Regions from separate parts of the Aquamicrobium sp. genome, predicted to be linked through region 4. Evidence: predicted binding sites of a transcription regulator. Region 4 holds the regulator's gene; each other region holds the start of a gene.
The links. Region 4 encodes LexA, which represses DNA repair genes until DNA is damaged. Its sites were predicted from a motif close to TGTTCNNNNTGTGTTCNG; they were not measured.

Region 1: a site for LexA is predicted at 1,537-1,554, ahead of uvrA (excinuclease ABC subunit UvrA). Genes of this name have one in related genera too.
Region 2: a site for LexA is predicted at 943-960, ahead of M9945_RS09125 (cytoplasmic protein). Genes of this name have one in related genera too.
Region 3: a site for LexA is predicted at 1,924-1,941, ahead of M9945_RS05890 (DNA recombination protein RmuC). Genes of this name have one in related genera too.

Annotation. Positions count from the first base shown of each region.
Region 1 covers NZ_JAMLIE010000007.1:33,320-36,524, forward strand. Annotated here, with positions in the region: gene M9945_RS22125 (outer membrane protein) at 292-954, shown strand; gene M9945_RS22130 (hypothetical protein) at 951-1,433, shown strand; gene uvrA (excinuclease ABC subunit UvrA) at 1,699-3,205, shown strand, end outside.
Region 2 covers NZ_JAMLIE010000001.1:1,833,769-1,836,973, reverse strand. Annotated here, with positions in the region: gene M9945_RS09135 (DUF6456 domain-containing protein) at 1-353, opposite strand, end outside; gene M9945_RS09130 (helix-turn-helix domain-containing protein) at 358-888, opposite strand; gene M9945_RS09125 (cytoplasmic protein) at 1,098-1,391, shown strand; tRNA gene M9945_RS09120 (tRNA-Pro) at 1,446-1,522, opposite strand; gene betB (betaine-aldehyde dehydrogenase) at 1,597-3,063, opposite strand; gene M9945_RS09110 (hypothetical protein) at 3,087-3,205, opposite strand, start outside.
Region 3 covers NZ_JAMLIE010000001.1:1,200,736-1,203,940, forward strand. Annotated here, with positions in the region: gene truA (tRNA pseudouridine(38-40) synthase TruA) at 1-367, opposite strand, end outside; gene fmt (methionyl-tRNA formyltransferase) at 385-1,320, opposite strand; gene def (peptide deformylase) at 1,331-1,861, opposite strand; gene M9945_RS05890 (DNA recombination protein RmuC) at 1,975-3,205, shown strand, end outside.
Region 4 covers NZ_JAMLIE010000002.1:224,100-227,304, reverse strand. Annotated here, with positions in the region: gene M9945_RS13650 (Lrp/AsnC ligand binding domain-containing protein) at 1-227, shown strand, start outside; gene M9945_RS13645 (hypothetical protein) at 484-783, shown strand; gene lexA (transcriptional repressor LexA) at 875-1,591, shown strand; partial or broken gene M9945_RS13635 (glutamate--cysteine ligase) at 1,899-3,205, opposite strand, start outside.

The DNA.
Region 1 (3,205 bases), on a different contig from region 4:
CTGCGCGAGCTCGAACGCTTACGTGAAACGCCCTCTATACGCCCGAATCGGCCGCGTTGCCACGCACGAACGCGCTTTCCGGCCGTTTCCCCCAGGCACGATCGCCGTTTCCGCCTTCTTCCGAGGAGGGAGCGGGCGGCTTGGAATGTTGCATCGGGGTAACAGTTGTTGCGCCTATGTGACAGTTTGTCGCAGATCGGAGAAGGAGGACGGCGCGACACTCAAGAATCCGTTGTCGCCGGCGGCGCGCGGGATGATGCTGCGCCAATACAGTGAGCGGGAGCCCCCAAAATGCGCAGCTACTTTCTTGCAAGTGCCGCAGCGGCGGCACTGATGATCGCCACCCCTGCCAGCGCCGCGGATCAGTTCGTGGATACCACCGCGCCGACGGTTTTCGACTGGACCGGCTTCTATGTCGGCCTTCATGGCGGCGGCGCCGGCAGCCGGATCGGCTGGCAGTACGTGGTTGGCGGCGCCGCCAGCCATAGCGGCAGCGGCGCTTTCGGTGGCGTCCAGGCCGGTTATAACGTCCAGAACGGCGCCTGGGTCTTCGGCGGCGAGGCCGATCTCTCCTACGCCGATATCGACGGCGATACGCCTTGCCCGTCTCCCACTTACTCCTGCAACTCGGACATAGGCTGGCTCGGTTCGGTGCGTGGCCGCGCGGGCTACGCGTTCGACAATGTGCTGCTGTACGGCACCGCAGGCCTCGGGCTTGGCAGCGTGCGGATCGAGACGGAGTTGGGCGGCGTAACAGCCGGCGAGCGCAAGACCCGGGTGGGCTGGACAGCCGGCGCGGGCGCGGAAATGGCCTTTTCCGACGCGTGGTCCGCGAAGGGGGAATATCTCTATTACGATCTCGGCCGCAGTACCTATACGGTCGATAGCGGCCTTGAGGTCAGCGCGCGGACCCGGGTCCACACGTTCAAGGTTGGCGTCAACTTCCACTGGTGATGCGGCGGGCGGCGAGCGGCGAGAAATCTCCGCTTCCGCCCTTTCATGCGGCACGGCTTCCCATAAGAAGCGAAGACGGCCGCATCGACGAAAATGCCCCGTGGCCGTTCCGGCGCACGGGGCTTTCTTTTTTCGGCGTCCTGCCGGTCGTCACCCGGCCTTGCCTTGCGCCGGAACGAAGCCGGCTTCATTTTCGGATGCGTCTCGGGTCGCCGCCCGATGATCCGACCGATCGTCAGATTGTAAGGGGAAACGGCGAAGGCCTCATCGCGCGTCGGGGACGCGTCGATGCCGCTTCTATCGCCGCGGTTCCACGTCCTGGTGGAACCTCTTCGACTGGTCCGGTGGAGTCATGGCTCCCTCCTCTTTCCGGTTTCGCCATCGCGCCGTCGCGCTCGAGCGGCCTGCCGTTTCCGACGCCGTTCGGCATCGAGGACAACGGCGGCGGCGAGCTGCATCCGGCACGCAAAGAAGTCTAGCGCAGCGGGCCGCGGGGTCAACCGCCGGACCGGCGGCTGCAACAAATCGTGATGCCTTCTGCCTCCCAAGGGCCGATGCCGGCCGCCGCTGGCGGCAAAAATATGTTCGCTTTCTGTTCTTTTCGCTTGCCATCTTCGGCGCAAAGCGCGAAAAGCGAGCAAGGTTTCGCGGCGGCGTCTGGACGGGGCAAGGCGCAATCGCCATATGGAGCCTGCCTGGCGCGCTCTCGCCCCGGCTTCCCGATCCCAAGGCGGCACAGAGGTCATGGCGGACCACAAATTCATCTCCATTCGCGGCGCGCGCGAGCACAACCTCAAGAACATCGACCTCGACCTGCCCCGCGACCGGCTGATCGTGATGACCGGCCTGTCCGGCTCCGGCAAGTCGTCGCTCGCCTTCGACACCATCTATGCCGAGGGCCAGCGCCGCTATGTCGAGAGCCTGTCGGCCTATGCGCGCCAGTTTCTCGAAATGATGCAGAAGCCCGACGTCGACCAGATCGACGGGCTGTCGCCGGCGATCTCCATCGAGCAGAAGACGACCTCGAAGAACCCGCGCTCCACCGTCGGCACGGTGACGGAAATCTACGACTATATGCGCCTGCTGTTCGCGCGGGCGGGCGTGCCCTATTCGCCGGCGACCGGCCTGCCGATCGAGAGCCAGACGGTCAGCCAGATGGTCGACCGCGTGCTGGCGCTGGAGGAAGGCACGCGGCTCTACATCACCGCGCCGATCGTGCGCGGGCGCAAGGGCGAATACCGCAAGGAGCTCGCCGAGCTCCAGAAGAAGGGCTTTCAGCGCGTCAAGGTCGACGGCGTCTTCTACGAGATCGCCGACGTGCCGGCGCTCGACAAGAAGTACAAGCACGACATCGACGTGGTGGTCGACCGCCTCGTCGTGCGCGGCGACATCGCCTCGCGGCTGGCGGATTCGCTCGAAACGGCGCTGAAGCTCGCCGAGGGCATCGCGGTCGCCGAGTTCGCCGACAAGCCGCTGCCCGAAGGCCAGACCGGCGAGGACGCGGTCAACAAGTCCAAGAACGAAACCCACGAACGCATTCTTTTCTCTGAGAAATTCGCCTGTCCCGTCTCGGGCTTCACTATTCCCGAGATCGAGCCGCGGCTGTTCTCGTTCAACAACCCGTTCGGCGCCTGCTCGGCCTGCGACGGCCTCGGCACCCAGCGCGCCATCGACGCCGACCTCGTCGTGCCGGAGGAGCATGTCAGCTTGCGCGAAGGCGCGGTGGCGCCGTGGGCGAAGTCGACCTCGCCCTATTACCTCCAGACGCTGGAGGCGCTGGGCAAGGTCTACGGCTTCAAGGTCGGCGACCGCTGGCGCGAGCTTTCCGACGAGGCGAAGAACGCGATCCTCCACGGCACCGGCGAGCGCCGGATCGAGTTCGCCTATGATGACGGCGTGCGCGCCTACAAGACCTCGAAGACCTTCGAGGGCGTGATCCCGAACCTCGAGCGGCGCTGGAAGGAGACGGAATCGGCGTGGATGCGCGAGGAGATCGAGCGGTTCATGTCGTCGACGCCCTGCCCGGCCTGCAACGGCTATCGCCTCAAGCCCGAGGCGCTGGCGGTCAAGGTCGGCGGCCTGCATATCGGCGAGGTCACGGAAATGTCGATCCGCAAGGCGGATCGGTGGTTCACCGAGCTGCCGGAGAAGCTTTCCGACAAGCAGAACGAGATCGCGACGCGCATCCTGAAGGAAATCCGCGAGCGGCTGCGCTTCCTCAACGATGTCGGCCTCGATTACCTGACGCTGT
Region 2 (3,205 bases), on a different contig from region 4:
GGCGATTCCGACCAGTTGACGGTGACGGTGTCGTAGCCATCGCGGGTCTCGATAACGGTGTGTCCCGGCTCGCGGGGTGCGGCCAGCAACGGCTCGCTTCGCTCGACGGCACCATGGTGCAGCGCCGCCCGGCCCGCCGCCGCCAGGGCCAGCGCCTGCCCGTGCCGCGCCGCCATGCCGCGCTCTTCCAGCGCGGCGAGCAGAGCCGCATCGACCGCCATCGTCCCCTTCTCGCCGCGCTCGAGCAGCCACAGCCCCGGCGCGGCCGCCGGCCTCAGGCGCGCCTCGCCCCCGGCGAGGAAACGCAACACGCGCACGCCGGCGCGGCCTGGCTCTGTCACCCTGTCCGTCATGCCGTCAGTCCTGCGCGCGCTTGCCGAAGGCCACCGCGATGACCTGCTCGACCCGCGCGACGATGTCGTCGAACTCCTCATCCTCGCGCAGATCCTCGATCTGGTGGCAGGCGTGGAGCACGGTGGTGCGGTCGCGGCCGAATCCCAGCCCGACCTCGCCCATGGTGAAGCCGAGCCGCACATGCGCCGCATACATGGCGATCTGGCGCACCCTGCTCACCGCGAGCGTCGAGCGGCGGGGGCTGCGCAAATCCTTGCCCGACACGTTGAACAATATGGCGGCGATGTCGATGACGCCCTCGCAGGCGGCGAGAACATGGTCGCGCGCTGCGTCGGGCGACGCCGCCGCGGCGGCCGGCACAGCCCGCGGACGGGATTTCCCCACGCCGCCGGACCGGCCCGAGCCGGAATCCGCCCGGCCGTCGGTTCCATTCCCGCCTTTTTCGGCGTCGGCGCGAAGCTGCCCGTCACGCCGGGCCGGGTCCTTCTCCTCGCCGGATCGGGCTCCCCGCCATTTCACCTTCGCTGCACGCACCTGCGCCCCCGTTATTCATAGGAATATCTTCTTATATCAGGGATGCCGTTGAAAGTGAACAAATAGAGAACTGATTACTCGGGAGAATTTCCCTTCCTGTTGATTCCGCGTCTGTTTTCCCCACCGTCCCCATCGCGCCCGCCAGGCTTTGTCCACGCCCGCCCGCCAGCCCGGAAGATTGCCGGGCACTTTCCGCAGCGGAGCATTCGATGGCTGGACTTGATGACGAAACGCGCGCCTTCTCGGCGCGGAAGCGGCGCGAGACGGAGGAGGCGCGGCAGGCCGTCGCCTTCTTCCTCGCCTGCGGCGTCGACCTCGCGGAAGCGCTCGCCGCCGCGCCGCAGGAGAAGGACCGCCTGCGCCGCCGGCTCGCCCGCCTCGTCGAGCGCGAGCGCCTGCGCGGCCTCAGGCGGCACTGGAGCTACGACCTGAACCGCCACATCGCCCTGATGCAGGCCCTGAAGCGGCTTCGCGCGCAGCCGGGTTGCGCCCGCATTGCATGAGCAGGAGCCGGCAAGGCGATGGATTTTCAGGGTTTTCGGGATTTTATAAAATGTTGGTCGGAGTGAGAGGATTCGAACCTCCGACCCCCTCGTCCCGAACGAGGTGCGCTACCAGGCTGCGCTACACTCCGCGACCGACAGGGCGGGCTTATAGCGCCCGCATGCCCTGCCCGCAAGTGTCGAAGACGACGAAAAGCGATAAAGATCAGTAGGGGCTGTCGACGTCGCCCGTCTCGACATAGACCGACTTCAACTGGGAATAATGCGCCAGAGCGGCGAGCGAATTTTCCCGTCCGACGCCCGACTGCCGGAAGCCGCCGAAGGGAAGCTCGACGGGCGCCAGATTGTAGTGGTTGATCCAGCAGCTTCCCGCTTTCAGCTCCGCGATCACCCGGTGGGCGCGCGGCAGGTTGAGCGTGAACACCCCGGCCGACAGGCCGAACTCGGTGTCGTTGGCGCGCTCGATCGCCTCGCCCTCCTCGCGGAAGGTGAGGACGCTCATCACCGGGCCGAAGATTTCCTCGCGGGCGATGCGCATGTCGTCGCGCACCCCGGTGAAGATGGTCGGCTCGATGAAGAACCCGCCCTCGAAGCCCTGCAGCTGCGGCTCGCCGCCGCCATGGTGGAGCCGCGCCCCCTCCTCCTGGCCGATGGCGATATAGCTTCTCACCTTGTCGAGCTGCGCCCGGTTGATCAGCGGTCCCATCTGGGTCGCCGGGTCGAGCGGATCGCCGATCCTGATCCTCGCCGTGCGTTCGGTCAGCCGTTCGAGGAAGCGGTCATAAATACCTTCCTGCACGAAGACGCGGGTGCCGTTCGAGCAGACCTGCCCGGTCGAATAGAAATTGGCCAGCATCGCCCCGCCGACGGCGTTCTCGACATCGGCGTCGTCGAAGACGATCAGCGGCGACTTGCCGCCGAGCTCCATCGTCGCGTGCTTCATCCGCGCGCCGGCCTCGGCCAGCACCTTGCGGCCCGTCGGCACCGAGCCGGTCAGCGACACCTTGGCGACCTCGGGGTGCGTGACGAGCGCCGATCCGACCTCGCCGAAACCCTGCACCACGTTGAACAGGCCGTCCGGCAGCCCGGCCTCGGTGTAGATCTCGGCCAGCGCCAGCGCCGAGAGCGGCGTGTTCTCCGACGGCTTGAACACCATGGCGTTGCCCATGGCGAGCGCCGGGGCCGATTTCCAGCCCACGCCCTGGATCGGATAGTTCCAGGCGCCGATGCCGACGCACACGCCGAGCGGCTCGCGCCTTGTATAGGCGAACGGCCCGCCGCCGAAATCGACATAGTCGCCGTGGAAGGCGGCGACCGCGCCGCCGAAGAACTCCAGCGCCTCGGCGGCGCTGGCCGGGTCGGCGACCTCGGTTTCCTGCACCGGCTTGCCGGTGTCCAGCGTCTCCAGCCGGGCGAGCTCGTCGTTGCGGGCGCGCAGGATGTCGGCGGCGCGGCGCAGGATGCGGCCGCGCTCGGCCGGGCGCACGCGCGCCCACTCGTCCTGCGCGGCGCGCGCGGCCTCCACCGCCAGCTCGACGATGTTGGGCGTGGCGGCATGAAGCCTGGCGATCGCCTCGCCGGTGGCCGGGTAGATGACCTCCAGCGGCCGGCCCTGCTCGTCATCGACGTACCGGCCGTTGATGTAGTGCGATGCCTTTGGCTGGGCTTTCATGCCGCGTCTCCTTGCCGGGGGTCTCAGTTCTCCTGGATCGAGATGCCGGATTCGTTGAGCCTGATCTCGACGCCGGACGGCTTCGACTGCTCTTGGAAAATATAGATGCCGAGGCCGATGACGACGACGATCAGCGCGCCGA
Region 3 (3,205 bases), on a different contig from region 4:
GGGCGCGGCGGTTGAGAATGACATAGAGATAGTGCCGCGCCCTGGCCGAGAAGCGGGCGTCGAACTCCTCGCCGACCGCGGAGACGGCAAGCGCCGCCACATGCTCGCCGGCAAGGCCAAGATGCGCGTTGAGCGCGCCCTGCACCTTGTCCGCCTGCCAATCGCGGGAAAGGTCGACATGCGCGACCTGCCCCGTGGCGTGGACCCCGGCGTCGGTGCGGCCCGCGCCGCGGATCGTCACCGCCTCGCCGGTGAAGGCGAGGAGCGCCTTCTCGATCGCCTCCTGCACCGTGGGCAGGTCGGCCTGCCGCTGCCAGCCGGCATAGAAGCGGCCGTCATATTCGATGTCGAGGCGATAGCGCGGCATGGCTCAGGACGCGGTGGTCACGACAGGAAATCCCCCTTGCCCAGCTTGGCGCCGTGCAGGAAATCCGTGGCGTTCATCGCCCTGCCGCCGGCGCGCTGCACTTCGATGAGCCGCACCGCGCCCTCGCCGCAGGCGACGGTCAGCGCGTCGTCGAGGATTTCGCCTAGCCGGCCGCTGCCCGCCGCCAGCGTCGAGCGCAGGAGCTTCACGCGCTCCACCTTGCCGCCCGCCTCCATCTCGCACCACGCGCCGGGGAAGGGCGAGAGGCCGCGAATCCGGTTGTGGACTTCGCTTGCCGGTATCGACCAGTCGATGCGCGTCTCTTCCTTGGAGATTTTTTTCGCGTAGGTCGCGCCGTCTTGCGGTTGGGGCGTCAGCGTCAGCTCGCCTTTCTCCAGCGCCGCCAGCGTGCGCACCATCAGCGCCGCGCCCGTCGTCATCAGCGCGTCGTGCAACTCGCCTGCCGTCATGTCGGGGCCGATGGCAACGCGGCTCGTCAGCGCCACCGGGCCGGTGTCCAGCCCCTCGTCCATCTTCATCGCCATCATGCCGGTCTCGGCGTCACCTTCGATGATCGCGCGCTGGATCGGCGCGGCCCCGCGCCAGCGCGGCAGCAGCGAGGCGTGGCCGTTATAGGCCCCGAGCCGCGTCCCTTCGAGGATGGCTTTCGGCAGCAAAAGGCCGTAGGCGACGACGACCGCGACATCGGCGGCAAGCGCGCGGAACGCCTCCTGCTCCTCCGCCCCCTTCAGCGAGCGCGGCGTGCGCACCTCGATGCCGAGCTCTTCGGCGGCCAGGTGGACGGGCGATTTCGTCAGCTCCAGCCCGCGCCGCCCGGCCGGGCGCGGCGGCTGAGAATAGACAGCGGCGATGTCGTGGCCAGCCCCGGCCAATGCCCGCAACGTCGCCGCCGAAAACTCCGGCGTGCCCATGAAGACGACGCGCAGCGTCATCGCCGAGGCCCTAGACCGCGAGCCGGCTGGGCGCGGGCTTGTCCCTGGCGAGCTTCCTGAACTTGCGCACGACCATGTCGCGCTTGAGCTTGGAGATGTGGTCGATGAACAGCACGCCGTTCAGATGGTCGATTTCGTGCTGGAGGCAGGTCGCCATCAGCCCGTCGGCCTGAAGCGTCCGCTCCTTGCCGTCGCGGTCGAGATAGGCGACCGTCACCGTCGCCGGCCGCTCGACCTCGGCGTAATAGTCCGGGATCGACAGGCAGCCTTCCTCGTAGACGGACGGCTCGTCGCCATGCGCCACGATCTGCGGGTTGATCACGACATGCGGCGCCTTCGGCTGGTCGTCCTTGGCGAGGTCGATGACCAGAAGCCGCAGCGGCACGCCGATCTGGATCGCCGCGAGGCCGATGCCCGGCGCGTCGTACATCGTCTCCAGCATGTCGTCGGCGAGCAGGCGCAACGCGTCGTCGACGCGCTCGACGGGTTTGGAAACCTGGCGCAGGACGGGATCGGGAAGGATGACGAGAGGCCGTATCATGGCCCGTCAGGTAATCGCGCGCTTGCCACGCGTCAACGGCTTTCAGGACGTGCCCGCGGATTTGTTCACTCTTTGATCTTATGTGCGGCGTTCGAATCGTCTATCCTGCCGCGATGGACGATCTTTCCTCGCTGTTTTCGATGCCGGTCGCGCAGCTCGGCGCGAGCGTGATCACGCTCGGCCACGCGCTGGCGGCTGCCGGCGCGCTGGTGGTTATCCTCGTGCTCGCCCTTTCCTTCGGCCTGTGGCGCGCCGGCAAGGCGCGGGCTGAGGCCGCGGTCGAGGCGGCGGAGCGGGCGCGCGAGGCCGAGGAGCGCATGACGGGAATCGCCCGCGCGCAGGCCGAGATGCAGGGGCGCATGGGCGCGCTGGCCGAGGTGTTCGGCAGCCGGCAGGCCGAGCTGACGAAAGCCATCGGCGAACGGCTCGACGGCATGACCTCGCGCCTCGGCCAGTCGCTGACCGAGCAGACGCGCTCGACCCACGAGAACCTTGCCAAGCTTCAGGAACGGCTCGCCGTCATCGACACGGCGCAGACCAACATCCAGTCGCTCGCCGGGCAGGTGGTGCAACTCCAGCAGATCCTGTCCAACAAGCAGACGCGCGGCGCGTTCGGCCAGAGCCGCATGGAGGCCATCATCGCCGACGGCCTGCCCAAGGGCGCCTACGAATTCCAGGCGACGCTCTCCAACGGCAACCGGCCCGACTGTCTCGTCAGGATGCCGAACGGCGCGCCCGACCTCGTCATCGACGCCAAGTTCCCGCTCGAATCGTGGAACGCGATCCGCGCCGCCGCCGAGGCCGAGAACCCAGACGCCCACCGCTTTGCCACGCAGGCGTTCCGCCGCGACGTCGAGGTGCATATCAAGGCGATCGCCGACAAATACCTGATTCAAGGCGAGACGCAGGACACCGCCTTCCTGTTCGTGCCGTCGGAATCGATCTTCGCCGGCATCCACGAGGATTTCGAGGGGCTGGTGCAGAAGGCGCACCGCGCCCGCATCGTCATCGTCTCGCCCTCGCTGCTGATGCTGTCCATTCAGGTGATCCAGGCGGTGCTGAAGGATGCGCGCATGCGCGAGCAGGCGCACCTGATCCAGCACGAGGTGGTGCGGCTGATGGAGGATGTCGGCCGGCTCGACGACCGCGTGCGCAAGCTGCAGGGGCATTTCTCGCAGGCGACCCGCGACATCGACATGATCCTGACCTCGACCGACAAGGTGACCAAGCGCGGCGCGCGCATCGAGGCGCTGGAGCTCGGCGCAAGCGAGGGCGCAGAGCCGCAGGGCGCGGCCGCCGACGCCAACGGCGACGAGGCCGCCCGCCGCGTTGCCGCCGCGCCGG
Region 4 (3,205 bases):
ATGAAGCGAGGACTAAATTTGAAGAATTTATCAATAATAGCACAAATGCTATAGAATGTTATTCTATATCTGGAGAATGGGATTATTTAATAATATTTATTCTTGAAAATATAAATGAATTTCATGATTTTCTCATGAATAATATTCTTCAACATAAATCTGTATATAATTCATCATCTCATTTTGCACTAAAGAGAGTAAAATACTCAACATCCATCCCGGTATAATTTTTTTTAGCCCGCTCACGAACGTCCGCGAACCAGCAGCGTATAGTGGCTACAGCAGCCATCGACAAAGCAGCGGCAGGCTTTCCGCACGCAGACCGACACGACGATGAATTTCCGCCCCGATCCATTCGCCGACGATTGCGCCGATCACGACTGTCAAGGCAGATCAGATCCGCGATGGCGATCTTGGGCTCCATGCCGTTGCCCAGCAGCAGCACCAGGATCGGCCTTCGCGACCACCGGAATCGTGTTGATCATGACCGCGATCGGAAAGAATGCCTCCTCGACGCTCTGGCGGTACGCAAAGGCCGTTGGATTCTTCACGCCGGTCGACTTCATGCGGGGGTTACAGTCCGGCGAACTCGTCCACATACCGCTTCAGGAACCGGGGCTGCGGCAGAGCGAGGTCGGCCTGCTCATCCATCGCGAACGGCAGAACTGGCCTACCGTCCGGACGGTCGCGGCGCATCTGATAACCGAGTTCACGACGGTCGCCACCGAAATCCGCGAGATCGCTGCGGCTGCGGAACGACGCAAGGCCGCTACCGTCCGCTGACCGCCTTATCGTATAAGTCCTTGCAGAACACAAAAGGAACAGATATAGATTGTTCCTGTTTTGTTTAGGATCGATTCCCGAAAGGGCCGGGATGCTCACGCGCAAGCAACACGAACTGCTCCTCTTTATCCATCAGCGGCTGAAGGAGACCGGGATTCCCCCCTCCTTCGACGAGATGAAGGAGGCGCTCGACCTTGCGTCCAAGTCGGGCATCCACCGCCTGATCACGGCGCTGGAGGAGCGCGGCTTCATCCGCCGCCTGCCGAACCGCGCCCGCGCGCTCGAGGTCCTGCGCCTGCCCGATTCGATCGCCCCCGGCCTTAACGCGGCGAAGAAGTTCTCGCCCAGCGTCATACAGGGCAGCCTCGGCCGCGCCGCCGCGCCCGCGCCGCGGGCGCCCACCGGGAACGACAATGACGGCGCCGCGCTGGTCGGCATCCCAGTCATGGGCCGTATCGCCGCCGGCGTTCCCATCGCCGCGATCCAGAACCAGACCCATTCCATCGGCGTCTCGCCCGACATGCTCGGCAGCGGCGAGCACTACGCGCTCGAGGTCAAGGGCGATTCGATGATCGAGGCCGGCATTCTCGACGGCGACACCGTCATCATCCGCAACTGCCAGACGGCGAGCCCGGGCGAGATCGTCGTCGCCCTGGTCGACGACGAGGAAGCCACGCTGAAGCGGTTCCGCCGCAAGGGCGACACCATCGCGCTGGAAGCTGCCAACCCGGCCTACGAGACGCGCATCTTCGGCCCCGACCGGGTCAAGGTACAGGGCAAGCTGGTCGGTTTGATCCGCCGCTACTGACGCCTCGCGCCCGAAGTGGGGCGGATCCGAACGGCCCTGATGGGTTTGGACCGGGATACCCCCGATGTCTTCGGGCCGGCATAGAGGTGCAATCCTCCTTGTTTGCCCGGCCCTCGCCTTTCTTCCGTGAACGGAAAAGAGAACCGGCCGCATGTTCACGCCGTTCTGCCACGCTTGCGATTAGCGAAAGCGGGGATGAGAACCCTCTACTCCCCGTTTACGGGGAGAAGGTGCCCGAAGGGCGGATGAGGGGCGGCGCGAGGGTCGAAGATCGCCCTCCTGCGGAGCGGACAAGACGCGAAACGCTTCAGTACGCGTATTCGAGAAAAGCGGGTTCGATCGAGCCGCCCCAGCGCGTCCGGTAGGCGTTGAGCATTTCTTCGGCGCTGGTCGTGCCGCGCGCCACCACCTCGTCGAGCGGGGCAAGGAAGCCGGTCTCGTCGCTGCCTTCGCCGTTGGTGCGCGCCCGCGCCGCCAGCCCCCGGCGCGAGATCGCCAGCGCCTCGCGCGCGATCTCGCGCAGCGTCGCGTTGCGGAACGGCGTGGCGAGCGCCTGCGCCGGGACGGCATCACGCATCGCCACCACCTCGGCGAACGTCCAGTCCTTCGTCAGCGCCTCGGCCTCGTCGAGCGCGGCTGCGTCGTAGAGCAGCCCGACCCAGAACGCCGGCAGGGCGCAGATGCGCCGCCACGGCCCGCCGTCGGCGCCGCGCATCTCGAGGAATCGCTTGAGCCGCACGTCGGGAAACAGCGTCGAAAGGTGGTTGGCCCAGTCGCCCATGGTCGGCAGGCCGTCGCTCACCTCGCCCCGCAGCGCGCCGTTCATGAACTGGCGGAAGGTGACGTGAGTGGCATCGAAATAGCGCCCGTCGCGGATGATGAAGTACATCGGCACGTCGAGCGCCCATTCGACATAGTCGGCGAAGCCGAACCGGGGCGAGAAGCAGAATTCGAGAACGCCCGAGCGCTGGTTGTCGGTGTCGCGCCAGATGTCGCCGCGCCAGCTTGCAGGCCGTTCGGCCGCCCCTCGGTGAAGGGTGAGTTGGCGAACAGCGCCGTCGCCAGCGGCTGCAGCTTGAGCGACACCTGCATCTTGCGCCGCATGTCGGCTTCCGAGGAGAAGTCGAGATTCACCTGGATGGTGCAGGTGCGGTACATCATGTCCAGCCCCCGGCTGCCGACCTTCGGCATGTAGGCGGTCATGATGTCGTAGCGCGATTTCGGCATGCGCGGGGTCTCGGCAAGCGTCCATTTCGGGCTGCCGCCGAGGCCGAGGAAGCGGATGCCGAGCGGCTCGGCGACCTCGCGCAGCTGCGCGAGATGGGCGTTGCCCTCGCGGCAGGTCTGGTGCAGCGTCTCCACCGGCGCGCCGGACAGCTCGAACTGCCCGCCCGGCTCGAGGCTGATCGCCCCCTGCCCCGTCGGCTCCACGAGGCCGATGACGTTGCCGGCGTCGATGATCGGCTCCCAGCCGAGCAGGCCCTGCATGCCCTCAAGCAGCGCCCTGATGCCGTTCGGTCCCTCATAGGGAACCGGCCGGTTGCCGTCGACATAGAACGGGAACTTCTCGTGCTCGGTGCCGATGCGCCATGCGTCCTTCGGCTTGCAGCCGGC